DNA from 3 places in the Arthrobacter sp. BG3 genome. Region 1 is predicted to be linked to each of the others. Evidence: predicted binding sites of a transcription regulator. Region 1 holds the regulator's gene; each other region holds the start of a gene.
The links. The regulator HrcA, encoded in region 1, represses chaperone genes, less so after heat shock. The targets are predictions, from matches to a motif close to TTNGCACTCGNNNNNNNCGAGTGCNAA.
Positions count from the first base shown of each region.

Region 2: the regulator HrcA is predicted to act here: its motif matches at 5,506-5,532, upstream of groL (chaperonin GroEL).
Region 3: the regulator HrcA is predicted to act here: its motif matches at 1,435-1,461, upstream of groES (co-chaperone GroES).

Region 1 covers NZ_CM155270.1:4,093,969-4,101,579, reverse strand. The annotation lists gene AC1MFL_RS18515 (PhoH family protein) at 1-38, opposite strand, end outside; gene AC1MFL_RS18510 (GerMN domain-containing protein) at 472-1,347, shown strand; gene AC1MFL_RS18505 (16S rRNA (uracil(1498)-N(3))-methyltransferase) at 1,415-2,191, opposite strand; gene dnaJ (molecular chaperone DnaJ) at 2,194-3,321, opposite strand; gene hrcA (heat-inducible transcriptional repressor HrcA) at 3,427-4,440, opposite strand; gene AC1MFL_RS18490 (DUF3097 domain-containing protein) at 4,656-5,504, shown strand; gene AC1MFL_RS18485 (DUF4870 domain-containing protein) at 5,649-6,068, shown strand; gene AC1MFL_RS18480 (hypothetical protein) at 6,141-6,383, shown strand; gene AC1MFL_RS18475 (DNA polymerase IV) at 6,499-7,572, shown strand.
Region 2 covers NZ_CM155270.1:1,384,922-1,392,532, reverse strand. The annotation lists gene AC1MFL_RS06110 (threonine/serine exporter family protein) at 1-735, shown strand, start outside; gene AC1MFL_RS06105 (siderophore-interacting protein) at 817-1,656, opposite strand; gene AC1MFL_RS06100 (uracil-DNA glycosylase) at 1,708-2,502, opposite strand; gene AC1MFL_RS06095 (DUF3263 domain-containing protein) at 2,588-2,905, shown strand; gene AC1MFL_RS06090 (LytR C-terminal domain-containing protein) at 2,985-3,632, shown strand; gene AC1MFL_RS06085 (cold-shock protein) at 3,810-4,016, shown strand; gene AC1MFL_RS06080 (ABC transporter substrate-binding protein) at 4,184-5,398, shown strand; gene groL (chaperonin GroEL) at 5,715-7,352, shown strand; gene AC1MFL_RS06070 (RNase H family protein) at 7,559-7,611, shown strand, end outside.
Region 3 covers NZ_CM155270.1:3,232,650-3,240,260, forward strand. The annotation lists gene AC1MFL_RS14560 (THUMP-like domain-containing protein) at 1-910, opposite strand, end outside; gene AC1MFL_RS14565 (hypothetical protein) at 967-1,398, shown strand; gene groES (co-chaperone GroES) at 1,618-1,914, shown strand; gene groL (chaperonin GroEL) at 1,991-3,601, shown strand; gene AC1MFL_RS14580 (DUF389 domain-containing protein) at 3,686-4,654, opposite strand; gene AC1MFL_RS14585 (acyltransferase family protein) at 4,819-6,879, shown strand; gene guaB (IMP dehydrogenase) at 7,060-7,611, shown strand, end outside.

The sequences.
Region 1 (7,611 bases):
GCGCTGATCCGGGCCTTGCCGTTCGCTGCTTCAGTCATGGTGTTGGCCCGCGGGCCTCTGGTCCCCTCCAGTCAAGGAAATGGTCTGTCCCGTGATCCGGCCCGACGGCGGTGCTCGCCTTCTGGTTCCGGTTGTCAGCGGGTCCTCTTATCCTACGCCAGTGGAGGCCTCCGCACGCCGCGCTGCCGGCGGCCCTTTGACCCCCCACATGACGGGATTCCCGCATTTAGGTATCAACTTCGTATCGGCCTCATATCGTTCCCGTTGCAGTTCCGGTCTGCCGGCTGAATCCACCCTTTGGCGCAGGGGCCGTGTGCCATGCTGGAAATCGGACGTTGGCATGGGATTTCCAGCCAGCCGGCACACAGTTGGGCCAGAGGAAAACCAAGCTGAAAGGGCAGCGCAATCAGGCACCGCAGGGTTGACCAGATCACAGCAGGCAGGCGGCTACGTCCGGCCCTGCTGCTTCTGATGCTGCCCGCCGCGCTGACACTCTCCGGCTGCGTGGCCACTCCCCAGCCCGGCATCACGGACGCCGGCTCTCCTTCGCAGGTCCTGTCCGCCCAGGCGCCGACCACGAGCGCGCCGTTGGAAACCACGCAGGCGTCCAACAAGGCTCCGGTCTACTGGATCGGGCGAAGCAACGACAAAACGTTTCTTTACCGGGAGTTCCGTGATGTTCCGGAACAGGACAACCCGGTCACGAGGGCGCTCCGCGTCATGATGTCCCAGAAACCCCTTGACCCGGATTTCTTCACTCCGTGGCAGAACCCGAAAAAGCTGGCGAGCTCCATTTCGGGCAAGAACGTCATCACGGTGGACCTCTCGGCGGACGCTTTCAACAGCAACGTCGATCCTGCCATGGCCGAGCGCGCGGTCCAGCAGCTCGTCTACACCGCCACGGCGGCAGCTGCCAGCGCGGGACTGATCGACTCCGGCCAGCAGATCCAGGTGGTGGTGCTGGTGGACGGGCATACCGACTTTGTTGCCTTCAACCACGTCCGCCTCGGTTCCCCGACCGCACGCAGCGCCGGGATGGTCGCCCCGGTGTGGATCATTGATCCGCAGGAAGGGACTTCGGTGGCGGACGGCGCGGTCAAGATCTCCGGCCGGAGCACCGCCGCGGGCGGCAAGCTTCGGTGGGAGGTCCTGCGCACCGACGGCAGCGCCAAGACCTCGTACCTGAACGGGACGATGACCGCCTCGGCTGAGGCCGGACAATCGGGTGCCTTCAGCCTGTCGGTCAATCTGGCGCCGGGCAACTACGAGGTGCGGGTTTCCCAGTTTGAGGACGGCAACCCGGCCGAGGATTTGAACGTCGACACCCGCGGGTTCACGGTTAAGTAACCGGCTAAGTAACCGGCTGGCTGGCTGGCCGGCTCGCTTCGCAGCTGCCGGGCCGGCGCGGCAGCCGCTACCAGCGGCCCAGGATGTCGCTGGCGAGGACCGTTGCCGCCGGACCGGCCGTGGAAGAGCGCAGCACGTGGTTCCCCAGCAGGGCCGTCACTGCACCGGCGTCGCAGAGCCTGGTGACTTCCCGGGGGCTGATGCCCCCCTCGGGGCCCACGATCAGCAGCACCTCGCGTCCCCCGTCTGCTTCACCGGCCGGCAGGGCACCCCGCCAGGCCTCCAGCACCTGCCGCAGTGGCCGCACGGCGTCCTCGTGCAGGATGACGGCGAGATCGGCAGCGGCCACTGCCGCCTGCAGCCCGGCGCCGTCAACGGCCGGGCGGACCTCCGGGATCCAGGCCCGGCGCGCCTGCTTGGCGGCGGCCGTGACGACGGACTGCCACTTGGCGTGGGCCTTGGCCGCGCGCTCCGCCTTCCAGCGGACAATCGACCGTTCCGCCTGCCAGGGCACGACGGCGTCGATCCCCAGTTCCGTGGCGGTTTCGGCGGCGAGTTCGTCCCGGTCCCCTTTCGCGAGGGCCTGGACCAGGACGAGCCGGACCCCGGGCCGGGGCTCCTCGGAAAGCCCGGAGCATTCCACCGTCAGTTCGTTGGGCGCGACGGCGGTTATGGTGCCGGTCAGCCTCTTGCCGGCACCGTCGGCGATGTCCACACCCTCCCCCACGGCGAGGCGCTTGACCGTGACCGCGTGGCGGGCCTCGGGTCCGTCAAGGACGAAGACGTCACCGGGAGCCAGCCCGTCCAGGCTGCCGGGGGAAGCGAAGAAGACCGGGTTGCTCACCGCTACAGGTTACCGAGCCGGTCCCGAAGCTTCGAGAAGACCCCGCCGCTCGCGGCGAGTTTGCCCTCCGTGAACTGTTCGCCGCGCAGCTTCGCGAGCTGGCGGAGCAGGTCCTCCTGGGCTGCGTCGAGCTTGGCGGGGGTGTCCACCTGCAGGTGGACCTTGAGGTCGCCGCGGCCGTAGCCGCGCAGGTGGGTGACGCCCAGACCGCGGAGGGTGATGACCTCGCCGGACTGCGTGCCGGCCTTGACATCGATCTCCTGCCGGCCGTCGAAGGTTTCGAGGGTGACCTCGGTACCCAGTGCGGCGGCCGTCATGGGGATGTTGAGGCTGGCGTGCAGGTCATCGCCGTCGCGGACGTAGGTGGCGTCGCTGTTGACCCGGATCTCCACATAAAGGTCGCCCGCGGGTCCGCCGGCGGGTCCGGCCTCGCCCTGGCCGGAGAGCTGGATGCGGGTGCCGGTGGCGACGCCGGCGGGAACCTTAACCGTCAGGGAACGCCGGCTGCGGATCCGGCCCTGTCCGGCGCATTCGTTGCAGGGATCCTTGATGACGGTGCCGAAGCCACCGCAGGAACCGCAGGGGGCCGCCGTCATGACCTGGCCGAGGATGGAGCGCACGGCGCGCTGGACCTGGCCGCTGCCGCCGCAGATGTCGCAACGTTCCGGGTGGCTGCCTTCCTGGCAGCAGGAGCCCTCGCAGGTGGGGCAGGTGACGGCCGTGTCGACTTCGAGTTTCTTGTTGACCCCGAAGACGGCGTCGCGCAACTCGATCCGGACGCTGATCAGGGCGTCCTGGCCGCGGCGGACCCGGGAGGCCGGGCCGGACTGGCCGCCGGCGCCGAAGAACGTGTCGAAAATATCCTGGAACGCGAAGCCCTGGCCGGCGTAGCTGCCGCCGCCGAAGCCGTTGTCGGTGCCGTTTTCGTTGCCCGTGGTGTCGTAGATCCGCCGCTTCTGCGGATCGGACAGCACCTCGTAAGCGTGCGTGACCGCCTTGAAACGGTCCGAGGCGTCATCCCCGGGATTGACATCCGGGTGCAGGTTCCGTGCCAGTTTGCGGTAGGCCTTCTTGATCTCTTCGCCCGTGGCTTCACGGGAGACTCCAAGAACGTCGTAGTGGCTGCTCAAAGTTTGTATCTCTTCCTGGTTGTACTGCCGGTTAGGGGCAAGAAGTCATTTGGGGGTGGGCGTGCGGTGCTTAGCTGCCGGTGCCGGACGGTTGGCCGCGGTCCGTCACGGGCCCAGAATCCTGGACAGGTAACGGGCCACTGCCCGGACGGCGGCCATGGTGGTCGGATAGTCCATCCGGGTAGGGCCGAGGACACCGACTTTCGCGGTGGCGTCCGGTCCGTAGCCGGTCGCGACCACCGAGGCCTCCGCGAGCCCGTCGTACGGGTTCTCCCGGCCGATGCTGACCGTCACGCCCCGCGGGTCCGCGGCCATGTCGCCCAGCAGGCGGAGCATGACCACCTGCTCCTCGAGGGCTTCCAGGACCGGGCCGATGCTCAGCGGGAAGTCCACGTTGGAGCGGGCCAGGTTCGCGGTGCCGGCCATGACCATACGCTCCTCGCGGCTGCTGGCGGCCAGCGCTTCCAGGCCGCGGGCCAGCGCCTGGGCGTCGGCGCGCCGGGCCGGCGGGCAGGTGGCAAGGACAGACTTCAGCGATTGCCCCAGCAGGTTCAGGGGTGTCCCGGAGAGGCCGCCGAGGAACCGCGTCCGCAGATCGGACAGCGCTTCCTCGGGAAGGTCCTGTCCCACGTCAATGACCCGCTGTTCCACCTTGCCGGTGTCCGCAATCAGCACCGCGAGCACCTTGCGCGGCGCCAGCAGGACGAATTCGATGTGCCGCACCCTGGCCCGGCTGAGGTGGGGATACTGCACGACGGCAACCTGGTGGGTCAGCTGCGACAGCAGCCGGACCGTCCTGTCCAGGACGTCGTCGAGATCGTCGGAGCCCTCCAGCAGGGCCTGGATGGCGCGGCGTTCCGCCGGTGAGAGCGGCTTGACCGCCGAAATCTGGTCCACGAAGAGCCGGTAGCCCTTGTCGGTGGGAATACGCCCGGCGCTGGTATGCGGCGCCGTAATGAGGCCCTCATCTTCCAGGGCCGCCATGTCGTTGCGGATCGTGGCGCTGGACACGCCAAGGTGGTGCCGCTCGACAAGGGCCTTGGAGCCGACGGGTTCCCGCGAATGGACGTAGTCCTCCACGATGGCGCGCAGCACTTCAAGTTTGCGCGGTTCGCTCACGTTCCACCTCCATTCGACTGTCCGCATCCGATGCCGCCATTCGCCGGCCGCTCCGGATACGCTTTTATTAGCACTCGACATGCCTAAGTGCTAACCAGTCTAATATGAGTCGCCGCGTTGTTAGCATTGGATTCGCTCCAGGCGTTCTTCCCGGGGCTGGTGTTTTCGGGCACAGCCCGCCGCAGCAATCCGAGTGCAAAGCAGTGTGTAAACCGATGTCGTACCAGAACTGGGGCCCGCAGGACCTGTCCGCCCCTGCCAAGGCCCAACTGCCCGAGGTGCCCGTGGAGCGCGGAATGGTGCTCGAGGATGTGCAGTCCGGCTGGGTCGGTGCTGTCACCCGGGTGGAGAAGTCCGGCGGCATGCACGTCGTCGCCCTGGAGGACCGCCGCGGCAAGTCCCGGTCCTTCCGGCTCGGCTTCGGTTTCCTGCTGGAGGGACAGCCGATCCGGCTGATGCCGCCAGCGCCCCGGGCCGCCGCGGCGGCCGCAGGAACACGCACCGCCTCCGGTTCCGTCCGGGTGGAGGGCCAGCGCGCGCAGGTCGCCAAAGCAAGCCGGATCTGGGTGGAAGGCAAACACGACGCCGAACTCGTCGAGAGGGTCTGGGGTGACGATCTCCGGGTGGAGGGCATCGTCGTCGAGCCGCTGCACGGCATTGACGACCTCGCCGGCGCTGTGGCCGCCTTCCGGCCCGGCCCCGGGCGCCGGCTCGGCGTGCTGGTGGACCACCTCGTGCCGGATTCCAAGGAGTCCCGGATTGCCCGGGCCGTGATGGCCTCCCCCGGGGCCGCCGGGAACGTGCTGATCGTGGGCCACCCCTACGTTGACGTCTGGCAGGCGATCCGGCCCGCCGTGCTGGGAATCGAGAAGTGGCCGGTCATCCCCCGTGGCATGGACTGGAAGACCGGCATCCTGACGGCGTTCGGCTGGCCGCACAGCACCAAGGAGGACATCGGCCTGGGCTGGCAGAAGCTCCTGGGTGCGGTGCGCAGCTATGCGGATCTGGAGCCCTCCCTGCTGGGGCGGGTGGAAGAGGTCATCGACTTCCTGACCGTTCCCTGAGGCGGGCATCCGCGGTCCGCCCGCCAGCGGGCCGATCCCTCATTCCGCGCCCGAGCAAGTATTCTTGGTACGGCGGCTGTGCTCCAGGCGCAGCCCTGGCAATTCCAGGCACCAACGCACCAGCGCAATCCGAAGGACGACACCGTGGCAGATGACGCACGCGAACACACTGGCAACCAGGCCGGCCATGGCCAGCCTCCGTACCACGGCGTTCCCGCAAATGCACTGCCGCTGACAGCAAACGAGGACCGGCAGTGGGCCACGCTGGCACACTTCGGCGGTATCCTGGGCTGCGTTCCGTCGCTGCTGATTTACCTGATCTTCAAGGACCGCGGCCCGTTCACGGCGCAGGAGTCCAAGGAAGCCCTCAATTTCACGCTGCCGCCCACGATTGCGGCCCTGCTGTGCAACCTGCTGGTCTTCGTGCCGGTGGTGGGCAACATCTTCGCCGTCCTGGCCACGGTCATCTGGATTGCCGTGACGTGCTTCTCGGTGGCGGCAGGCATCCACGTCAACCGCGGCCAGCCGCACCGCTACGAGTTCAACCTTCGCTGGATCAAGTAGGACGGCGCGAGCCGGGACGCCGCCGGTGAGCGGGTCCGCTTCCGAGCCAGGAAGTCGTCTATTGTTGCGAAAATGGTCATTCTTGCTGTAGCCGCTTGGGTCCTGACGGTCGTGATCGCACTACTTGGTGTGAGCGCCGGTTCCACCATCTGGTTCTACATGGAGCCGGTGGCCGATACAGTGCCTGATCCGGCAAGCTTCTACGTCGCCGCTGCGGCCGGCCTCATGGCGCTGTTCCTTAGCTTCGTGCTCAGCGTCGGCGTGACTGTCCAGGCAGTCCGGTGCCACGCAGGCCGAAACGCCCGCTCCGCCTGAGTACATCCATCGCGCTTCCGGGGGTTCAACGAAGGTCAGCAGAGGCTGCATGCCCGGCGGCCCATCCCGGTGGAGAGCCGGTGCTTGCAGCGGTGGTTTAGGGCAGACTGGTGGCGTGAACGGAATCCGGTGGGTGCTGCATGTCGATCTCGACCAGTTCATCGCGGCGGTCGAGGTGCTCCGGCGGCCGGAGCTTGCGGGCAGGCCGATCATTGTCGGCGGTCGGGGCGGCCCCATGGAACGGGCTGTGGTTTCGACCGCATCCTACGAAGCCAGGGCGTTCGGTGTGGGTTCCGGAATGCCTTTACGCATTGCGGCCCGGAAAGTGCCCGACGCTGTGATCCTTCCCGTCGATCAGGAGGCTTACCTCGCGGCGTCCGAAACAGTTATGGCTACCCTGCGCGCGCAGCCCGGCGCCACCGTGCAGGTGCTGGGTTGGGATGAGGCTTTTGTAGGCATTGAGACAGAGAATCCGGAAGCCTACGCCCGGCAGGTGCACGCCGCTGTCCTGGAGCGGACGCAGTTGCACTGCAGCGTGGGCATCGGCGACACCCTCGTCCGGGCCAAGGTCGCCACCGGGTTCGGCAAGCCGGCCGGCGTCTTCCGTCTCACGGCCGGGAACTGGCTCGACGTCATGGGCAGCCGGCCCACCAGGGAACTGTGGGGCGTCGGAACCAAGGTGTCGGCCCGGCTGGCCAAACTCGGCATCAAAACAGTCGCCGAGCTCGCCGCGGCCGACCCCCGGGACCTGGTCCCTGAGTTCGGCCCCAGGATGGGTCCTTGGTACGCGAAACTCGGACGCGGGGACGGCGCCAGCGTTGTGGAGGCCACCCCGTGGGTTGCCCGCGGGCACAGCCGGGAGACCACCTTCCTGCGGGACCTGACCGAGCCCGCCCAGGTGGACGACGCCGTGCGGGAGTTGACGGCGCGTGTCGTTGAGGATGTTGTGGCCGAAGGACGGCCCGTGGTGGGGCTGACCCTCAAGGTCCGGTACGCACCGTTCGTCACCACAACCCACGGGCGGAAGATTCCCGAGACATCCGACCGGAACGAAATCCTCGCGCAGGCCTTGGACCTCGCCGCCGGAATCGATGCGGGCCGTCCCATCCGACTCCTGGGCGTGCGCGCCGAAATGGCAATGCCCGACGATGCCCGAAAGGGACATACGCCGACGCGTGGCGGCTGGTGACGGCGTCGGTCGTCTTAAACGTCCTCGTAGGAAGCACCC
Region 2 (7,611 bases), 1.8 Mb from region 1:
CTGCTGTGGCGGTTCGGAAGCCCGGCGGGGATCGAGATCCCGCCGGCCATCGTGGTTGTGGGCGGGATCCTGCTGCTCCTGCCCACCGGGCGCCTCGTGTCGTCGGTCCAGGATGCGATCAACGGATTCCCGGTCACGGCGGCGGGCCGGTTCCTGTCCACGATGCTGACCTTCGGCGCACTCGTCGCCGGAATCGCCGTGGGTTTCGTGGTGGGCGATATGACGGGGATGCAACCCATAGACGTCACCGAAACATTCCCGCCGGCGTATCCCTTAGGGGTGGTGGTCCTCCTGATCGCCGTCGCGGTGCTGATGATCGGCATCACTGAACAGACCAGGTGGAACCTGCTCCTGCCGACCGCCGCCGTGGGCGTGGTGGGCTATCTGGTGCTGATCGGGGGAGAGGCGCTCGGCATTGGGCCGCGCTTTTCGCCCGCAGTCGCTGCCGTCGCCATCGGCCTGCTGGCCCGCGTGGTGGCTCTCCGGATGGGCGCCCCGCAGCTGGTGGTGGCCGTCCCGGCCGCGCTGATCCTGCTCCCCGGACTCACCATATTCCGGTCCATGTATGTATTGACGATTGAGGAATCGGAGATCCTGCTGGGAGCCGGGGGCATGCTGAATGCCGGGGCCATCGTGATGGGGGTCGCGGCAGGCATCGTGCTCGGTGACACGCTCGCCCGTCCCCTGACGCACGGCCTGGCCAGCAACGAACGACGGCGGGCGCGGCGCCGATAGGCCGATAGCTCGTGGACCTTTGGCTCGTGCGCCGCGGGGCCGTTGGACCGCTAGTTCGTGGGCTCGTTGGACCGTGCGCCGTTAGATCGTCCCGATCGGGAGCTTCTTCTCGGCCTGGAAATCGTCCTCCACGCGGCCCTTCGCCCAGTATCCGGACAGGGAGACCTGGGAGCGCTCCAGCCTCCGCTGCGCGTAAAGCACCTCCCGCAGGCCCTTCATGTAGCCACGCTCGCCGTGCGCAAAGACCTGCACCCGGCCGTCCGGCCAGGAGGCGTCGCGCACTGCCGTGACCAGCAGCCCGCTGTCCCCGGCCGGCACCCCGTCGCGGAAGATCCAGCGCAGCTCCACACCGGCCGGCGCGACGATGCCCTGGATGTCGGCGGAGCCGTCCACCTCGAGGAAGGCCAGGCCGCGGGCGTCCGCGGGCAGGGACTCGATGGCGGCGCCGATGGCCGGCAGCGCGGACTCGTCGCCCGCAAACAGGTACCAGTCCGCCGCCGGATCGGGGTTGTAGCCGCCCCCAGGGCCGGTGAAGATCAGAGTGTCCCCGGGTCGGGCGGACGCGGCCCAGGGCCCGGCGAGGCCTTCGTCGCCGTGGATCACGAAGTCGATGGCAAGCTCTGCCGCTGCCTCGTCGACCCAGCGCACGGTGTAAGTCCGGGTGTGCGGCCACTGATCCCGCGGCATGGACTCGCGGATCTCCCAGAGATCCAGCGGCTCCCCGTAGCTGACACCGGGCTGGGGGAACACGATCTTGACGTACCGGTCCACGAAGGCGTTGTTGACGTAGCCGGCGAAGCCCGGGCCGCCGGCAACGATCCGGACCATATGGGGCGAGAGCTGCTCGCGGCGCAGCACCGTGAGGGTGGTCTGCGGGCGTGATTTCCGGGTGGCCGAGGTGGCGGCGGGAACTGAGGTCATGGAGCTAAGCCTAGCCAAGAAGCCTGGGCGGGACCCCGACTGTGAAGCCGGTTAGGGAAGCGGCGGCAGTTCCCAATCCACCGTGCCGTCCCCCTGCTCTCGGAGCAGCGTATTGGCGCGGCTGAAGGGCCGGGAGCCGAAGAACCCGCGCGCGGCCGACAGCGGACTCGGATGGGCGCTGGCGATCACCGGCGTGGAGCCCAGCAACGGCTGCACGGCCCCCGCATCCTTGCCCCAGAGGATTGCCACCAGCGGCGCGGGGGTGCCGTCGGCTCTGACGCGGTTCGCCACGGCGCTGATAGCCGCCGCCGTAATGGGCTCCCATCCCTTGTTCCGGTGCGAACCTGCCTCCCCTGCCCGGACGCTGAGGACCCGGTTGAGCAGCAGTACCCCCTGGTCAGCCCAACGGCTGAGATCCCCGTGGACCCGAGGCGGAAGACCCAGATCGGCGTCGAGTTCCTTGTAGATGTTCGCGAGGCTGCGCGGAATGGGACGCGTGGCGCCGTCCACGGCGAAGGACAGCCCGACGGCATGGCCGGGCGTCGGATAGGGGTCCTGGCCCACTATCAGTATCCTGACTGCGGACAGCGGTTGCCGGAACGCCCGGAGGACGTTCGACGGCGCCGGCAGGATCGCGTTGCCCTCCGCGACTTCCCGGCCCAGGAACGCCAGGACATCGCGCAGCTGCCCTTCCACCGGGACCAGCGCCTCGGCCCAGTCGGGGGCCACAAGTTCAGGCAAGGGCCGCAGTGCCAGCTCAGCGAAGCCGACCGCTTCGGCGGGTGAGGGCTCCAGCTCGAACAGGGCATCGGAATCAGGCGGGTCGGAGGTGTGCACAGGGCCCATTCTCGCAGGGTGCCAAATGACAACCCTGTTATTCGCCCGTAGCATGGGGGAAGACTTTTCACCGGATCCAGCCAGGGAGTGTGTCGTGGCCGAACAAGCGCAAGAACACCTTTCTTCGGCGGAATCAGTTTCCGCCGGGACGAGCCCCGAGTCGCCGCTGGGCAGCCGGGACCAGCAAATGCTGGCGCTGGAACGGCAGTGGTGGAAGTACGCCGGAGCCAAGGAACAGGCCATCCGGGAGCTCTTCGACCTCTCCGCGACGCACTACTACCAGATTCTCAACGCCCTCATCGACACCGAGGATGCGCTGGCCCACGATCCCATGTTGGTGAAGAGATTGCGTAGACTACGTACGTCACGCCAACGTGCGCGCACCGCCCGCCGCTTGGGCTCAGACGCGTAAAGCACAACCGGACGCGCGGACTCCCGCGCGGATGCCGGCGTAGGCAATCGTCAGAAATATGCAAGGACGTCGTTTTACCATGACCAAATACGCTCGGGATGAATTTGATCGGGTCCCGGAGACCTCCACACGTCAGGGTGTCCACCGCGCAGCCGCCGAATCCGGGCGACGGCGCCGTCTGGGTCCCATCCTTGCCGTTGGCGCTGCAGCCCTGGCCGTCGGCCTCGTGGCCTTCCTGTTCCTGCCGAAGCTCGGGTTCGCCTCCGCCGGAACCACCCAGGCGGTATCGGCCGAACAGGGCGGCAGCAGCGCCGCCGCATCCTCCGCCCCGACAGCCTCGAGCCCCGCAGCCTCCAGCCCGGCGTCGGCCAGCCCGACAACAAGCCCGGCAGCCGTCCCGGTAGCCAGCGAGACGCCCGCCACGGCCACCACCCCCGCCGCGGCCGCCGCTGTCGACAAGACACAGCCCGTGGCGGTCTTCAACGCCACCTCAACCGCGGGCCTGGCGAACCGGGTGGGCGGGACCGTCACTACCGCCGGCTGGACGGTAGGCTCGACCGGAAACTGGGGCGGCGCGCCCCAGCAGCGTTCCGTCGTTTTCTACAGCGGCGCGGTGCAAAAGGGCAACGCTGAAGCCCTCGGAAAACTCCTGGGCATTCCGACGGTGGTTGACTCGGCCGAATTCCAGCTGCCGCTGGTCGTAGTGCTGGCGCCGGGCTTCCGGTAGTCCCTCCCGGTTACGCCTGAGTAACTATTAGCCGCCCAAACCGTCCAAGCCGCCTGCGCCCTGCGCTCCGGCCGGAGGCTGTGGGTACAGTATTTTGCGGACTGCGTGTGCATTTTGCAGTCCGCGGCGCACGCTGTGGTGCGCCGCCCCGTAAGCCGACTGAAAGTGTGGACACCAATGGCATTGGGAACCGTCAAATGGTTCAACGCCGAAAAGGGCTACGGCTTCATCACCGTGGACGATTCCGGGGCGGACGTCTTTGTGCACTGGTCGGCCATCGCAGGGGAGGGCTACCGCGCCCTGGACGAGGGCCAGCGCGTTGAACTCGAAGTCGGCGAAGGCGAAAAGGGCCCGCAGGCCGAAAGCGTCCGGCCCGCCCCGTGACCTTTGCCGCCGCTGGGTCGCAGGCCCCTTCCAAGAACAACGCTGCCAAGAACGATGCCGCTGAAACTGACTGCGTCCAGCAGGCCGCCGTCAGCGCCGCCGGACGCCGGGCCGGTGCTTTGCGGCTGGGCCGCGCCGCAGCAGTGGCAGCTGTGGCGACGCTGACCATGACTGCGTGCCTGGGACCGACAGGCGGCGCCCGCGTGGAGACGGCCGACGCCAGCGGCGACGGCACCCTGAGGATCGGGCTGATCCTCGACAACACCGGCCCGCAGAACTTCCTCAATGCCCCCCAGCTGGCCGCAGCGAAGCTCGCCGTCAAGGAAATCAACGCGGCGGGCGGCCACAAGGGCAAACCGGTGGAGTTGCTCCCCGAGACCATCAGCACAGACACCGCCGCGCAGGCGAAGGCACTCGTGGCGGCCAAAGCCGACGTCGTCATCGGCCCGACGGATTCCAGCCGGGCCCCCGCCGCCATTGATGTCCTCGCCGCCGCCAGAATCGCCATGATTTCCCCCGCAAACACCGCCAGCGGGCTCAGCAGCTACCAGAGCAACGGCTACTACTTCCGTACCTCGGCAGCGGATATCGCGCAGGCCTCCGTCCTCGTCAAACTCGCCAGGGACAACGGTGCGGCAACCGTCGCCGTCGTCTACGAGGAGGGCAGCTACGGCAAGGACGTGTCCAACGCGGTCGCCGCGGCGGCCAAGGCCTCCGGCCTCGGACCCGTCACCGTCGCCGGTTTCGCCCCGGGACAGGCACAGCAGGCGGCCGCTGCTGCGAAGGCGGCAGCCCCGGACGCCGTCGTGCTGGTCTCCCGCACTGGCGCCCAAGGCGCCATCGCCGAGCTGAACAACGCGGGCCTTGCCGGAAAGAAGCTCATCCTCAGCGACGGCGCGGTCAGCCAGTACGGTTCCGGCTTGGGCTCCAGTGCCCTCGACGGTGCACGCGGGATCCTTCCCGGAACCTTTGCCTCCGCAGCATTCCAGTCCGGGCTGGTCTCCGTCGATCCGGGACTGAAGGACATGACCTTCGCCGCCGAGACGTACGACGCCGTCAACCTCGCAGCCATTGCCGCCGCCGCAGCCCAGGACGACGCCGGAACCTCGGTTGCGGCGGGCCTGATTGCCGTCTCGGGCGGCAAGGCCCAGTCGTCCGGGGGTGCCGGAGCCGCCGGCGAAGCCGCAGTTTGCAAGAGCTACCAGGAGTGCCTCGACGCCATCCGGGCGGGCAAGCGCCCTGACTACGACGGCGAGTCCGGGCGGATCGGCTTCGATTCCAACGGTGACGTCAGCGCCGCAAACTACGTTGTCTATACCTACGGGGCGGACAACCGGGCAACCATGAGCGGCAGCGAAACGGCCAGCAGCGGCGGCAGTTAATCGCCCGTAGCGTATTGCGTCCTCCGGCGGGCCGCCAGCAGGCCGGTGCGGCGCATCCCGGTACGCCCGCTGCTTGCACTCTCCCCGGGGGAGTGCTAATTATTGAGTTAGCACTCCCGCGTATTGACTGCTAAAACGACGCCCGGTTCGCCCGGCCGCGAAGTTGCAGCAGCCGATCCGGGAGCGAAGAAACACCTGGCTGGGGTGAGATCCCTGGCCCAGCGGCATACAGAGGCCGCCGGGCAAGGATCGTCCGTCGCGGGCACCGCAGCAAAGGTTCATTCTTAACGACTGTCCCGAAAGGACTACTGCCGTTATGGCCAAGATCATTGCATTTGATGAAGAGGCACGCCGCGGTCTTGAGCGGGGCCTGAACATCCTCGCCGACGCCGTCAAGGTCACCCTCGGCCCGCGTGGACGCAACGTCGTCCTCGAAAAGAAGTGGGGCGCCCCCACGATCACCAACGATGGTGTTTCCATCGCCAAGGAGATCGAGCTGGACGATCCTTACGAGAAGATCGGCGCCGAGCTGGTCAAGGAAGTTGCCAAGAAGACGGACGACGTCGCTGGCGACGGAACCACCACCGCTACCGTGCTGGCTCAGGCCCTGGTCAAGGAAGGCCTGCGCAACGTCGCGGCCGGCGCTGATCCCCTGTCCCTCAAGCGCGGCATCGAGAAGGCTGTCGAAGCCGTCACCCGCGAGCTCCTGGCCTCCGCCAAGGAAATCGAAACCAAGGAAGAGATTGCCGCCACCGCGTCCATCTCTGCCGGTGACAACGAGATTGGCGCACTGATTGCCGAGGCCCTGGATAAGGTCGGCAAGGAAGGCGTCATCACCGTCGAGGAGTCGAACACCTTCGGCCTGGAGCTGGAACTCACCGAAGGCATGCGCTTCGACAAGGGCTACATCTCCGCTTACTTCGTCACCGACGCCGAGCGCCAGGAAACGGTCCTTGAGGATCCGTACATCCTGATCGTCAACTCCAAGATCTCCAACGTCAAGGAACTGGTTGCGGTCCTCGAGAAGGTCATGCAGTCGTCCAAGCCGCTGCTGATCATCGCCGAAGACATCGAGGGCGAGGCCCTGGCCACCCTGATCGTCAACAAGATCCGTGGCACCTTCAAGTCCGTCGCCGTCAAGGCCCCGGGCTTCGGCGACCGCCGCAAGGCGCAGCTCGCTGACATCGCCATCCTGACCGGTGGCCAGGTCATCTCCGAGGAAGTCGGCCTCAAGCTTGAGACCGCCGGACTTGAACTCCTGGGCCGCGCCCGCAAGGTCGTTGTCACCAAGGATGAGACCACCATCGTCGAGGGTGCAGGTGACGCTGACCAGATTGCCGGCCGCGTTTCCCAGATCCGCGCCGAGATCGAAAACTCCGATTCGGACTACGACCGCGAGAAGCTGCAGGAGCGCCTGGCCAAGCTGGCCGGCGGCGTTGCAGTCATCAAGGCCGGTGCCGCAACCGAAGTTGAGCTCAAGGAACGCAAGCACCGCATTGAGGACGCTGTCCGCAACGCCAAGGCTGCTGTCGAAGAGGGCATCGTCGCCGGCGGTGGCGTTGCCCTGATCCAGGCCGGTGCCAAGGCATTCGCCAACCTGCAGCTCGAAGGCGACGAGGCAACCGGTGCGAACATCGTCCGCGTTGCCATCGACGCCCCGCTGAAGCAGATCGCCTTCAACGCCGGCCTCGAGCCGGGCGTCGTCGTCGACAAGGTCCGCGGCCTGCCTGCAGGCCACGGCCTGAACGCAGCCACCGGCGAATACGTCGACCTGCTGGCTGCCGGCATCAACGACCCGGTCAAGGTCACCCGCTCTGCCCTGCAGAACGCGGCGTCCATTGCCGGCCTGTTCCTCACCACCGAGGCCGTTGTGGCCGACAAGCCGGAGAAGAACTCCCCGGCCATGGGCGGCGGCGACGACATGGGCGGCATGGGAGGCATGGGCGGTTTCTAACCACCCGGCTTCCGGCGCTGAATAGTCCAGCCCTGAACGTACAGTTCAACGACGGCGGTCCCTCCTTCGGGTGGGGCCGCCGTCGGCGTTAACCCCCTCCGCCCAGCCCCTGTCCGGGCTCCGTCCGGCGCACACCAGACCACCGGCACCCCCGGTCACCGTCCGCACGGGCGTCAACGGCGGCGGGGGTCTGGCAGGATGGTGCAGTGACGATTACAGCAGCAGCCGACGGTTCGGCTTTAGGAAATCCCGGCCCGGC
Region 3 (7,611 bases), 860 kb from region 1:
GGAGGGCGACGTCGGCCACCAGGCCCGCCCGGATAATGGCGCCGTCGGGCTCGTAGAGGTACCCCTCGACGGGCCCCACCGGGGCGACCGGACCGCCGTCGAAGTCCTCGGCGCTGGTGAGTTCCGCCGCGCCCGCGGGGCCGAGCAGCAGCGCCGCCCGCCGGATCCCCGGACGCCGGACCGCGTTGAACCACAGCCCCACCTCGGTGACGGCCCCGCCCACCGAAACCCACTGGGCCTCGCAGTCCTTGGGAACCGAATCGTGCGGCATGCCCGGGCCCATCTTCACACCCACGGCCAGGCCGGCTCCGGCAAGGGACTCGGCGAAGGACAGCGGCGGGGAGAAATCCTCCGGATCCCAGAGCCGTTTTGTCCCCGAGGTCGAGGTGGTCCGGCGGGCCGGGTCCAGCCAGACGCCGTCGATCCCGTCCAGGGCCACTGTGGTCGCGTCGGAATGGACCACCGTGGCGTTCCGGAACGGGATCAGGTTCATCGTGGCGCAGGCGGCCGTCGTCTCGTCCATTTCCACGGCCGTGACCTGGAGGTCCAGCGAGGCGAGCGCCATCGCGTCGGCGCCGAGGCCGCAGCCAAGGTCCGCCACGTGCTGCACGCCGGCTTCCGCGAAGCGTTGCGCGTGCCGTGCCGCCACGGTCAGCCGGGTGGCCTGCTCCAGGCCAGCCTGGGTGAAGATCATCTGCCGGGCGAACTCGCCGAACTTGGCCTCGGCCTTGGTCCGCAGCCGCGACTGGGTGAGCACGGCCGAAACGAGCTCGGGGGAGTGGCCGGCCTTCCGGAGGGAGGCGTTGAGGCGGAACGCCTCATCCTCCCGGTACGGGCCAAGTGACGCCAGCAGCTCCCAGCCTTCGGGGTTGAGGAGCGGGGCGATCTGGTCCTGCGGTGCGTCAGCCATGGAATCAAGCCTAGTTCAGGGCGCCGCCGGAGCTTGCGCCCGATAGGGTTGACGGCATGGATGACAGCGGTACGGCAAACGGCGGCATGGACGAAAGCTACCCGGACGACGGCGCCGCACAGCAGGACGCCGACGGCGGCCGCCCGGCCCGCCAGGGACTCGCCCGCTACGCCCGGCCCGCGCTTATCGCCGGCGGCATCATCGTCGTCGTCTGCCTGGCCCTGCTGGTGATCATCTTCCTGCTGGACTCCTTCAACGCCACCGTCTACTCCGTCGGCGGCAAGTCCGTCACGGACGCCACCGACGAGGCCAAGGCCATCCGCGAGAACTACGCCGGGGTCCGCGCCGGCGGCATCGCCTTCCTGGTCATGGGCGCTGCCCTGGCCGCGGCGGGAGCCCTGGTGATCTACCGGCACCGGAACGACGCCGGCGAAGATGACGGGGACACCGGTGAGGACGTCGACTTCGAGGACCTCGGCGGACGCTGATCCGGCAGCGGCGCAGCGTTCGCCGGGGACATAAATCTGGCACTCGCCTTGACCGAGTGCTAACTCCTTACATAGAGTCTTGCTTAGCACTCTCCCTAGGAGGGTGCTAACACCTGAAGCTTTATCAGCCAGGCTGCTGCCGGCACCGCGACGACGGTCTGTACGCCTTGGCCCCACAGCTTTAATGTCCACGAATTTGCTGACGAAAAGGAGAGGTCATTGTCGGTCTCTATTAAGCCTCTTGAGGATCGTATTGTTGTCCGCCCGCTCGAAGCCGAGCAGACCACGGCTTCCGGCCTGGTTATCCCGGACTCCGCGCAGGAAAAGCCGCAGGAAGGCGAAGTTGTTGCAGTAGGCCCCGGCCGCTTTGACGACAACGGCAACCGCGTTCCGATCGACGTCGCCATCGGCGACGTTGTGATCTACTCCAAGTACGGCGGAACTGAAGTCAAGACCGGCGGCACCGAGTACCTCGTGCTGTCCGCCCGCGACGTCCTGGCGATCGTCGTAAAGTAACTCTCTTGGACCCCGCGCCGCCGACCCCTCTCTGACGGGTCAGTTGCGCGGGGTTCTGTCTTGAAAGGACAAAACCATGGCAAAGCAGCTTGCGTTTAACGACGCTGCCCGCCGGTCGCTTGAAGCCGGCATTGATAAGCTCGCCAACACGGTCAAGGTGACGCTTGGCCCCCGCGGCCGCAACGTCGTGCTGGACAAGAAGTGGGGCGCCCCCACAATCACCAACGATGGCGTCACCATCGCCCGTGAAGTCGAGCTGGACGACCCGTACGAGAACCTTGGCGCGCAGCTTGCCAAGGAGGTCGCCACCAAGACCAACGACGTCGCCGGCGACGGCACCACCACCGCCACGGTGCTGGCACAGGCCCTCGTCAAGGAAGGCCTCCGCAACGTTGCGGCCGGCGCCGCACCGGGCCAGATCAAGCGCGGCATCGAGGTCTCCGTCGAGGCCATCGCCGCCCGCCTGCTCGAAAATGCCCGCCCGGTCGAAGGCACCCAGGTCGCCAACGTCGCCTCCATCTCCGCCCAGAGCGACGAGATCGGCGAACTGCTGGCCGAGGCGTTCGACAAGGTCGGCAAGGATGGTGTGATCACCATCGAGGAATCCTCCACCACGCAGACCGAGCTGGTCCTCACCGAGGGCATGCAGTTCGACAAGGGCTACCTGTCCCCGTACTTCGTCACCGACGCGGAACGCCAGGAAGCTGTCCTCGAAGACGCCCTGATCCTGATCAACCAAGGCAAGATCTCCTCCGTCCAGGACTTCCTGCCGCTGCTGGAAAAGGCGCTGCAGAGCTCCAAGCCGCTGTTCATCATCGCCGAGGACGTCGACGGCGAGGCATTGTCCACGCTGATCGTCAACCGCATCCGTGGCACCCTGAACGTCGTTGCCGTCAAGGCACCGGGCTTCGGTGACCGCCGCAAGGCCATGCTGCAGGACATCGCCACCCTCACGGGCGCACAGGTTGTCTCGCCGGAACTGGGCCTCAGCCTGGACACGGTTGGCCTTGAGGTGCTCGGCACCGCACGCCGCATCACCGTCACCAAGGACAACACCACGATCGTTGACGGCGCCGGTTCGGCAGAGGACGTCGCAGCCCGGGTTTCCCAGCTGCGCGCCGAGCTGACCCGCACCGACTCCGACTGGGACAAGGAAAAGCTCCAGGAACGCCTGGCCAAGCTGGCCGGCGGCATCGGCGTGATCAAGGTTGGCGCTGCCACCGAGGTCGAGCTGAAGGAAAAGAAGCACCGCATCGAGGACGCAGTGTCCTCGACCCGCGCTGCCCTTGAAGAAGGCATCGTGGCCGGCGGCGGCGCCGCCCTCATCCACGCCCTCAAGGCGCTCGACGAGGATCCTGCCGTCCAGGCCCTCGAAGGTGACGCGGCTGCTGCTGTCGGCATCGTCCGCCGGGCACTGACCCAGCCGCTGCGCTGGATCGCCCAGAACGCCGGCTTCGACGGCTACGTCGTCGTCGCCAAGGTGGCCGAATCCGCCAACAACCAGGGCTTCAACGCCAAGACCGGCGAATACGAAGACCTGATCGCTGCCGGCGTCATCGACCCCGTGAAGGTGACGCGTGCGGCCCTCCGCAACGCGGCTTCCATCGCGGCACTGGTGCTCACCACGGAAACCCTCGTGGTCGAGAAGCCTGCCGACGATGACCAGCACGCGGGCCACCAGCACTAAGGCCCACCAGGACCAGCTAGACGAAAGACCGGACCAGCACCAGCTGCTCCGGTCTTTCGTTGTGTGTGGCCCCGACGGCACGGATCAGCTCCCGGAGCGCAGGGCCTTCCGGCGCAGCCGCAGGGAGGCGCCCCGCGGCAGGCGCTTGGTGACCACCCGGTAAAAGACCAGGACGGCAACCGCGGCGGCCACGATTCCCACCAGGTTCACTCCCAGCTGGAGGGCCGAGCCGGCCGCCTTCTGGTACTCGCCCAGGACCAGCGCCACCGCCACGAACCCCGCGGCCGGCACCGTCGTCACGGAGATGAAGACCCCGACCAGCGCAGCGGACCGCCGGCTGATCACGGACAGCATCCCGGCAGTCCCGGCCAGCACGGCAACGATCAGTGAATAGGGCCCCGGATGATAGATGAACTCGACGGCGGAGCCGCGCTCGAGCACGTCCGGGGGAAAGAGGCCCAGCGGCACGGACAGCCACGCCGTGAGGGCTGCCGCCAGCATGGCCACGGGGAAGCCGATGCCGAGCGCCAGGGCAGCACTGCGTCCCAGCGGCCATTGCCGCCGCACAAGAGCCACGGCCAGGGCCGCCAGCGGGCCGAATTCCGGCCCCACGGCCATGGCCCCGACAATGGCGATGGTGGAATCCGTGACGATCCCGATGGCTGCCAGCTGGGTCGCCAGAATCAGGAAGGCCAGATAGCTCCAGGTGAGGCGGGAGTCTTCGCCCGTCTGCCGTGACACCTCGTCCCAGATCACGGCATCCGCGCCCTCGCCGGGGGCCTCGGCGGTGGCTTTGTCGGCCCGGTCGGAGAGCACCAGCTCCGGCATGCTGACCGAGACCGAGCCGTGTTCCTGGACATTCAGGGCCTGGAGTTTCTCCAGGAGCCGCTCCACCGATTCCCGTGCCAGCAGGACGTGGATGATGTCCCCGGGCGGAAGGACGGACGTGCCGCGCTGCCGCGAAACTTCCGCGACGCCAAGCTCGCCGGTGCAGCAGTCCACGACGGCGGCGGACAACTTTTCCGGGACACAAATGCGCAGCTGTGCGATCACGATGCGGCCTCCTCTGGCTCGTTACAGGGTAGCCTCCGGGGACGCAGATCGCCGCCGGCGGGACGGCTCCCGCGCTTCTGTGATTGGCCAGGAAAAATACGGCTCGGTAACATTGAGGCTTTGGAAACCGGCCTGAAGGGTCACGAGTGTCGAACGAGCGAACCATGGCCACCCCGCAGACTGCGGCGGCGGATGCTCAAACGCGCCCCAAACCGGACTACCGTCCCGAAGTCCAGGGCCTCCGGGCGCTCGCGGTCCTGATGGTGGTCACCTACCACGTGTGGCTCGGGCGTGTGTCCGGCGGGGTTGACATCTTCCTGCTGATCTCGGCGTTCCTGATGACCCTCAGCTTCGCCCGCAAGGTCGAGGGCGGCCAACCCCTGCGGCTCCTGGGCCACTGGCTCCACCTGCTCAAGCGGCTCCTTCCCGCCGTCGTTGTGGTGGTCCTTGGTGTCCTGGCCGGCACCCGGGTGATCCTGCCCGAGAACCGCTGGCCGGACGTGCTGGACCAGGCCTGGGCGTCCCTGTGGTACCGGCAGAACTGGGTCCTGGCGGACACCGCCGTCGACTACTACGCGCAGGACCACTCCGGGGCCAGCCCGCTGCAGCACTTCTGGTCACTGTCCATCCAGGGCCAGGTCTTCCTGCTGTGGCCGCTGGTCTTTGCCGCCGCTGCCGTGCTGTGGCGGTTCCTGGGCAGGACCGGCCTGGGTGACCGGGTGAGCTACGCCGCCCTGCTGGCCGCGGCCTTCGGCGCGATCTTCGTGGCGTCGCTGGTGTTTTCCATCGGGCAGACGGCCACCAACCAGGCCTACGCCTACTTCGACACCCGCACCCGGCTCTGGGAATTCGCGCTCGGCTCGCTGCTGGCCCTGGCGCTGCCGTACCTCAAGCCCGGCAAAACGCTGCGGGTTGTCCTGGGCTGGACCGGCCTCGCCGCAATGCTCTCCTGCGGCCTCCTGCTCACCGTGGACCGCTCCTTCCCCGGCTTCATCGCGCTGTGGCCGACGCTGGCGGCAGCCGCCATCATCGCGGCCGGACGCAGCGGCAGCCGCTTCGGGGTTGACCGCTTCCTGAGCTGGAAGCCGCTGGTGGCCCTCGGGGACAACTCCTACGCCCTGTACCTCTGGCACTGGCCGCTGCTGGTGCTGGGCCTCGCCGGGATGGGCATCCCCGCGCCGAACCTGGTCCAGGGCCTGGCCATCGTGGCCGCCTCACTCGTGCTGGCCGTGCTGACCACCCGGTTCGTGGAGAAACCGCTGCGCGAGTGGCACTGGCCGCAGCGCCGGGTCTGGCGCACCGCCGTCGTGATCGCGGCGTGCGGGGCCCTGCTGGCCGGACCGGTGTCCGTGTGGCAGAGCAGGATCCTGGCGGACGAGGCGGCTGCCGCGGCGCAGCCGAAGGAATTGACCCCCGGCGCCGCCGTCCTGTCGCCCGAGAATGCGGGCAAGCCCACGCCGGATGCCAGGATCATCCCGGCCCCGGCCGCGATGAAGAACGAGTGGGCCGACATCGACGGGCTCTGCACGGAGGACAACGTCCCCGGTGACCCGCTGCTGGCCGGATGCCTGCAGAACAGCCGCCCGGACACCGTCACCAAACGCATCGTTGTGCTCGGCGACTCCCACGCCCAGCAGTACATGGCGGCGCTCGGCCCGGTCGCCCGAAGCCACGGCTGGGAGGTGGTCGCCCTCCTGAAGGGCAACTGCCGCTTCGGCGGGGAATCCCCGGAACGGGACGCCGAATGCAACGCCTTCAACCGGGCCAGCGCCAAGTACGTCCTGGACCGCAGGCCCGACGCCGTCTTCACCGTCGCCTCCCTGACTCACAAGGACGCACCTTTCGAAACCGAGGTGCCGGACTACCTTGAAGGCATCCAGGCCTTCACCGGTGCCGGCATGGAAGTGGTCGGCATCCGCGACAACCCGCGCTTCAACATGAACATGCCCGAATGCGTCCAGAAGAACGGGCCCGAGGCCCCGAAGTGCAGGGTGCCGCTGCAGGAATCCCTGGCCGACTCCTCACCTCTGGACGCCTACCGGGGGAGGGTGCCGGGGCTGCGCCTGATGGACCTGAGCGACTTCATCTGCGCCGACGGGATCTGCCCGGCCGTCGTCGGGAACGTGTACGTCTACAAAGACGACAACCATCTGACCAAGACGTACGTCCAAAGCATGATCCCCATGTTCGAGCAGCGCCTGCTCGCGGCCACCGGCTGGACCTGACCCGGCGGCGTCACCGGGCCGGTGCCGTTGCTCACATTACTGCCCCGGAATATGGGGATCGCCGCCAAGGTTCTAGTATTTATTCAACACTTCTGCACAGGCCATGCCCGTAACGACGGGCTGGTCATCTGTTGCAACCCCTACCCGTGAAACCCAAAACCCAAGGTAAGAGGCGCACTCATGACCCAGCCCGAACACGACCCCTTCGGCTTCATCGGACTGACCTACGACGACGTCCTGCTGCTGCCCGGCCACACGAACGTCATCCCCTCCGAGGCTGACACCTCCTCCCGGATCTCCAAGCGCATCACGGTCCAGACCCCGCTGCTCTCCGCCGCGATGGACACCGTCACCGAATCGCGGATGGCGATCGCGATGGCCCGCCAGGGCGGCCTCGGCGTCGTCCACCGCAACCTCTCCATCGCCGACCAGGCGGACCAGGTGGACCGGGTCAAGCGCAGCGAATCCGGCATGATCACCAACCCGCTGACCATCGGCCCGGAAGCCACCCTGGCCGAACTGGACGAAATCTGCTCGCATTACCGGGTCTCCGGCCTGCCCGTCGTGGACGAGGGCATGCGGCTGCTGGGCATCGTCACCAACCGCGACACCCGCTTCGTGCCGGAAGCTGATTTCCCGATCCGGCTGGTCAGCGACGTCATGACCAAGATGCCCCTCGTCACCGGGCACGTCGGCATCAGCCGCGAGGAAGCCTCGCACAAACTGGCGACC